Regions from separate parts of the Xanthomonas hydrangeae genome, predicted to be linked through region 3. Evidence: predicted binding sites of a transcription regulator. Region 3 holds the regulator's gene; each other region holds the start of a gene.
The links. The regulator FliA, encoded in region 3, starts transcription of late flagellar genes. The targets are predictions, from matches to a motif close to TAAAGTTTNNCNNNCNNNGGCCGATAA.

Region 1: NYR97_RS04625 (GGDEF domain-containing protein) is a predicted target of FliA. The motif match lies at 1,591-1,617, and genes of this name have one in related genera.
Region 2: NYR97_RS06095 (HD-GYP domain-containing protein) is a predicted target of FliA. The motif match lies at 1,018-1,044, and genes of this name have one in related genera.

Annotation. Positions count from the first base shown of each region.
Region 1 is NZ_CP103836.1:1,154,192-1,156,457, forward strand. It holds gene NYR97_RS04625 (GGDEF domain-containing protein) at 1-1,354, opposite strand, end outside; gene NYR97_RS04630 (DUF1615 domain-containing protein) at 1,737-2,266, shown strand, end outside.
Region 2 is NZ_CP103836.1:1,504,643-1,506,908, reverse strand. It holds gene NYR97_RS06100 (MFS transporter) at 1-969, shown strand, start outside; gene NYR97_RS06095 (HD-GYP domain-containing protein) at 1,108-2,266, shown strand, end outside.
Region 3 is NZ_CP103836.1:4,509,462-4,511,727, forward strand. It holds gene NYR97_RS19015 (protein phosphatase CheZ) at 1-509, opposite strand, end outside; gene cheY (chemotaxis response regulator CheY) at 509-901, opposite strand; gene NYR97_RS19025 (RNA polymerase sigma factor FliA) at 937-1,710, opposite strand; gene NYR97_RS19030 (MinD/ParA family protein) at 1,707-2,266, opposite strand, start outside.

The DNA of each region.
Region 1 (2,266 bases), 1.9 Mb from region 3:
AGGCCAGCACCACCAAGGCGCCCAGCAACAGCAGGCAGGCCGCACATAGGGCGATCCACAGCGTACGTTGGCCGGCTTCGCGCGCCTGCAAGGCCAGTTGCGCGGTCTCGCTGCGGCGGCGTAGCTCGGCGGTTTCGGCGCCACGGCGGGCATCTTCGTAGCGCGCCTGCAAGCGCAGCATCACGGTGTCGCGTTGGCGGTCCAGGCTTTGCGCGCGCAGCGTGTTGGCGCGTTGCAGTTCTTGATATGCCTCGGCATGGCGGCCTTCCGCTGCCAGCGCCTGGGCAATGGCATCGAGCAGTTGCGCACGCCGGCTCAAGGTCAGGTTCGGGTCATCCGCCGCCCTGGCCGCGACGATCTCGGCCCCCAGGCTGTCTGCCTTCAACACCGTCAATGCCTGCAGCAACACCGCATGACATGAGGCGATACGGCCAACATTGCCTTGTTTCTGCATCAGCGGCAGCGCCTCGCGCGCCATCGCCAATGCCGCATTCGCATCGCTGGTTTCGCTCAGGGCTTCGCTGGCGCTGGTCAATGCTGCGGCCACGCCGGCCTGATCGCCGAGCGCGCGGCTGAGCGCCAGAGCGCGCTTGAAATGCAGCAAGGCGGCCTCGGGTTGCTGCGCGGCCAGCGAAGTGCCGTATTCGTATTCGATCAAGCTGCGCTGGAAGCGTGCCGGCTGCCCGTGCAAGCGCGTCAAGGCATGCTGCAGATAATCTTCGGCTTCGCTGTCTTCTGCCATGCGCCCGCCGACACGGCTGGCCAGCGACCCCAGCTGAGTCAACGCGTCCAGCTCCAGGCTCAAGGTGTGCTCGCGCACCGCACACTGGTAGCTGGCCTGCGCCGCCTTCCATGCCTCATCGCTGCTGCTGGAGGCCAGCATGCTCCACATGTCGACCGCTTCCACTTCGCACAGCAGATCGTTGCGACCCAGTGCCCGCGCCCGCTGACGCAGGTCTTCCAGCCGCGTCACCATGCCGCGGTTGGGATTCTCGCGCACATCGCTCAGTGCCTGCACGGTATCCAGCCACAGCTGCGCCTGCGCGGCGTTGCCATGCAATTGCTCCAACACGGTACGCGCCTGGCTGAGCACCAGCTGGCGATGATCGTTGTCTTCCAGCGAGATCAGGATGCGCGCCTGGGCCAGCAAGGCCCAGAATTGCGCGTCGGCGTCGCCATTGCTGCGCGCCTGCTGCAAAAAGGTCTGGGCGGTCTGCAACGCGGCCTTGGGGTCGTCGATCGCGGCCGATTCGATCGCCTTCCACGGCTGCGGCTGCGCCCACACCACCGCGCTGCTCAGCAGTAATGCGATCCCCGCGAAGACCCGTTGCCAGCGTACCGCAAGGAGGCTCATCGGCGACTCATGACGGCGACAAGGCACAACGCGCCGGGACCGTGACCACGGCGTCACCTCCGACCCGAACCGGGCTTGCTGGTTGCTGTGGCATTTCAGGCACTCCCATGGGTGGACAGCGGTGGAATTGGGCGAGGTCGGCGTCTGCTTGAACGCGACATCGATGCAGCAACCGCTGCAATGATGACCGGCAGGCATGCCAGGCACCGTGATCGCGACGCTCCTGATCGAGCTCGTTATCGGCCTGATCGCACCTGGCTTGAATCGGAGCGACCGACGCAGCGAGCTGCCGGCATCCCGTGTGTGCCGCTGTGTGCCGGTCCCTGTCCGGCAGCGACGTAAACTGCCGCACGGCAGCCGCCGCCCGAGATCTGGAGACGCCGTGACATCCTGCTTGCCCCGCCTGCTCACGTTGCTTGCCGTCGCCTTGCTGGCGGCCTGCGCCACCCAGGCCCCGCGTGCGCCGCAGCGCACTCCGGACGCGGTCAAGGCCGATATCGCCCGGCGCCTGCCGGCCACACTCACCGATCGCGCCGGCTGGGCCAACGATGTGTACGTGGCACTGTCCTCGCAGGGGCTGGACACCAGCCCCGAGCACATCTGCGCGGTGCTGGCGGTGACCGAGCAGGAGTCGACCTATCAGGCCAATCCTGTCGTTCCCAACCTGGGCAAGATTTCACGCGCGGAGATCGACCGCCGCGCCAGTGCGCACCACATTCCCGGCTTCATGGTCGACGCCGCCCTGCGCATCGACTCCCCCGATGGCCGCAGCTATGCCACACGTATTGCCAGCGCGCGCACCGAGCAGGAGCTGAGCAAGATCTTCGAGGACTTCACCGGCAGCGTGCCGTTGGGCGCGCGCCTGTTCGACGGGCTCAATCCGGTGCACACCGCCGGGCCGATGCAGGTGAG
Region 2 (2,266 bases), 2.3 Mb from region 3:
GCGCTGCGCGCGTTCACCGGTATCGGGATCGGCGGCATGCTGGCCTGCGTTGCGGTGATCGCCGCCGAATATTCCACCGCGCATTGGCGCAGCACCGCATTGGCGCTACAGGCTACCGGTTATCCGATCGGCGCGACTCTGGGCGGTGCGATCGCGGCGTTGTTGCTGCAGCAATGGTCGTGGCACGCGGTGTTCTTGCTTGGTGCGGCCGGCTCGCTGCTGTGCGTGCCGTTGGTACTGGCCTGGCTGCCCGAATCGCTGGAATTTCTGATCGCGCGTCGCCCGCTGGGTGCGTCTGCGCGCTTCAACGCGGTGCTTGCCCGCATGGGCATGCCGCCGCGTGCCGACTTGCCATTGCCGCCGCCACAGGTTGCCGATGATGCGCAGGGCTACGCGGCCCTGTTCGTGCCTGGCTTGCGGCGGCAGTCGCTGCTGATCGCGCTGGCGTTCTTCCTGTTGATGTTCGCGTTCTACTTCGTGCTCAGCTGGACGCCGAAGCTGCTGGTGGTGGCCGGGCTGTCGGCGCAGCAGGGCGTGACCGGCGGGGTGCTATTGAATCTGGGCGGCATCGCTGGCGGCGCGATGTTCAGCTGGCTGGCCGCGCGTGCGCGGTTGTCGCGGCTGACGGGCGGGGCGCTGCTGTTGTCGGCGCTGGCCATGCTTGCGTTCGGGCTCTACAGCACGGTGTTGAGCTGGGCGTTCGTGATCGCGCTATCGACCGGTGCGGCCATGTTTGCCGCCATTGCCGGCCTGTATGCGGTAGCGCCAGTGGTCTTCACGGCGGCGGTGCGCTCCACCGGCATGGGCTGGGCGATCGGCGTGGGCCGCTTCGGCGCGATTGCCTCGCCGCTGTGCGTGGGCGTGCTGGTGGATGCAGGGTGGTCGCCGGCCACGCTCTACCTGGCCTGCAGCCTGCCTCTGCTGCTAGCTGCGGCGGCCGTGCTGAGCATGCGTCTGCCCCCTCGCTGAACCGCTCACGCTGCGTCAGCCCTGTGCCGCTAGCGGAGTCGACCGCGCCAAAGAAATCCACTGCACTGCCGATAACCCGTCAGACCCCCCATCCCTGTGGCGGGCTCTTCCGCGGATTTCAAGCAGACCAGCGCCGGCATGCTCAGAACCATCGACTCAGATCAACTCCGCCCCGGCATGTATGTCTACAAGCTGCTGGGCGCGTGGGTGCACCACCCGTTCTGGAAGACCTCGTTTCTGGTCGACTCCGACGATGTGGACAAGATCCATGGCAGCCGCATCGAGCAGTTGGTGATCGATACCGCGCGTGGATTGGATCTGGAAGCGCCGGCCGCAGCGCACGCAGCATCGGATGCAGCGCCCGAACCGGAGCTGCCTGAGCCATCGGAGCCGCCCAAGCCTGCATGCACCTCCCGCACCGCGCGCACCAACAGCGTCACCGCACAGGTCGGCATCGAGTCCGAAGTGGTGCGTGCCCGCAAGATCTTCGAAGACGGCCGCGACATGGTCGAGGCAATGTTCCGCGACGTGCGGCTTGGCCGTACCGTCGACACCGAGGCGGCGATGCCACTGGTGCAGGCCATCAACGATTCGGTGCTGCGGCATCCGCAGGCACTGATCAGCGTGGCGCGGCTCAAGACTGCCGACGACTACACCTACCTGCATTCGATGGCCGTTGCCGGCCTGATGAGCGGGCTGGCGCGTCAGCTGGGGTTGCCCGAGGCCCAGGTGGTGGAGGCGGCGATGGGCGGCCTGCTGCACGACATGGGCAAGGCGGTGACGCCGCTGGACATTCTCAACAAGCCCGGCAAGCTCACCGACGAAGAGATGGACATCATGCGCCAGCATCCGATGGATGGTCATCGCCTGCTGGTGGCTGGCGGTGTGCAGAACGCGGTGGTGTTGGAGATCGCGCTGCATCATCACGAAAAGATGGACGGCACCGGTTATCCGAATCAGCTGGCGGGCGAGACGATTTCGTTGATGTCGCGGATGGGTGCGGTGTGCGATGTGTACGACGCCATCAGCTCGGATCGCCCGTACAAACGGGCCTGGGATCCGGCCGAATCGCTCAAGCGCATGGCATCGTGGCAGGGCCATTTCGACCCGGCGGTATTCCAGGCATTCGTGCGGCGGCTGGGTATTTATCCGGTCGGTTCGCTGGTGCGGCTGGAGTCGCAGAAACTGGCGGTGGTGATCGAGCAGACGGCCGATGCGCTGCTCAAGCCCAAGGTGCGCGTGTTCTATTCGGCCAAGCTGCGCAGCCACGTGCTGGTGCAGGACATCGATCTGTCGC
Region 3 (2,266 bases):
TTGGGCGGCAGGCCGAGTGCGCCGAAGCCTTCGTGCACGCGCCGCACGATGCCGGCCACGCGACGGATGATCTGCCCGCTCAGGTCCTGGTAGCTCTGCGCCAGCGACAGTTCGGTCAGGTTGTGGCGCATCTTGTCCATCAGCGCGCCCTGGTCCTGATTCAGACCGCCGTCGCGCAGCTGGTTGGCCAGCTCACGGCATTCTTCGACCAGGTCCAGCGTGCGATGGCTGGCCTTTTCGGTCATTTCCACCACGTGGTCCAGGCGCGAACACGCATCGTCCAGCTCGCCGGCTTCTTCGGGCACGGTGGGCAGTTCGCCCAGCGCCTGACCGAGTTCGCGTGCGAGCCGGCTCAGGCCCTGCATCATCGGACGGGTGCGCAAGGCGGCGAGGTGGTCGACCTCGCGCTTCCAGGCGGCTTCGTCGCCGCTTTCCAGTGCATCGAGCGCGCCTTGCAGGCGGTCGATCAAGGCAGCGCGTTCGGCATTGGTTTCCACGGTGGCGTTCATCAGGCGGTCGCCGCCAGACGTTCGAACACCTTGCCCAGCTTTTCTTCCAGCGTCTGCGCGGTGAACGGCTTGATGATGTAGCCGTTCACGCCGCACTGGGCCGCTTCGATGATCTGCTCGCGCTTGGCTTCGGCGGTCACCATCATCACCGGCAGGTGCTTGAGCTTGGCGTCGGCGCGGATGTTGCGCAGCAGGTCGATACCGGTCATGCCGGGCATGTTCCAGTCGGTGACCACGAAATCGAACGGGCCGGCCCGCAACGCAGCCAATGCGCTGTTGCCGTCTTCGGCCTCTGCGGTATTGGTGAAGCCAAGATCGCCCAACAGATTCTTGACGATACGTCGCATCGTCGAGAAGTCGTCCACGATCAAAATCCGCATGTTCTTGTTCACATCAAGCTCCTAACACGAAAAAATACGCGAAAAAATTAGTCGTCAATTTCGACACCGGCATCGGCCAGTTCGAAGACCTTGAGGCGGCCGCGCAGACGCACCACGGCCTGGCCGTGGATCTGGCAGACGCGCGATTCGCTGACGCCGAGCACGGCGCCGATTTCCTTCAGGTTCAATTCCTGTTCGTAGTACAGCGACAGCACCAGCTGCTCGCGCTCGGGCAACTGGCCGATGGCCTTGCCCAGCTCGCGGCCGAACTCGCCACGCTCCATCATCTGCTGTGGGTTGGGCCCACCCTTGGCGGTGGTGTCCAGCTCGCCGTGATCTTCGATCCGCGACTCCAGGCTCAGCACCTGGCCGCGCGCGGCGTCTTCCATCAGACGCAGGTAATCGGGCAGCGGCATTTCCATCGCGGCGGCCACTTCGGTGGCGGCGGCGGCGCGGCCGGTGTTCTGTTCGATCTTGCGTACTGCAGCAGCAGCGTCGCGGGCACGGCGGTGTACCGAGCGCGGCACCCAGTCGCCACGGCGGATCTCGTCGATCATCGAGCCGCGGATACGGATCGAGGCATAGGTTTCGAACGAGGCGCCCTGGTCGGAGTCGTAACTGCGCGAGGCTTCGATCAGGCCGATCATGCCGGCCTGGATCAGGTCGTCCACTTCCACGCTCGCCGGCAGGCGCGCGGCCAGATGGTGGGCGATGCGGCGCACCAGGTCGGCGTGCTGGGTGACGATGTCGTTGGCGTTGTTGCGTTGCACTGCACGGTACTGCGCTGTGGCCGTCGTTGCGGTAGCGGTAGCGGTACTCATGCGGCGACTCCCCGTTGGATGATGCGTTCGACAAAGAACTCGACGTTGCCGCGCGGCACCGTGGGTGCCTGCCAGCGCGAGGTACGCCGCGCGATTTCTGCGATGGCCAGCGCCGACGGACTGGCGGGGTAGGCCTTGATGACGGGTTGCTGACGCTGTACCGACAAGCGCAACCAGTCGTCCTGCGGCACATGGCCGAGGTAGTTCAGCGACACGTCGCCGAGGAATTTCTCGCAGACCCGCGACAGCTTGTCGTACAGCAGGCGGCCTTCGTTGGGGTCGCGCACCATGTTGGCGATGATCTGCAGACGGTCCACGCCGCGTTCGCGCGAGAGCACCTTGATCAGCGCGTAGGCGTCGGTGATCGAGGCCGGCTCGTCGCAGACCACCACCACGGTGTCCTGGGCGGCCTGGCAAAAGGTCAGCACGCTGTCGGTGATGCCGGCGGCGGTGTCGATGACCATCACGTCCAGGTCGCGTTCCAGTTCGGAGAACACGTTGACCAGGCCGATGTGCTGGGCCGGGGCCAGTTCGGCCATGTGGCGGCGACCGGAGG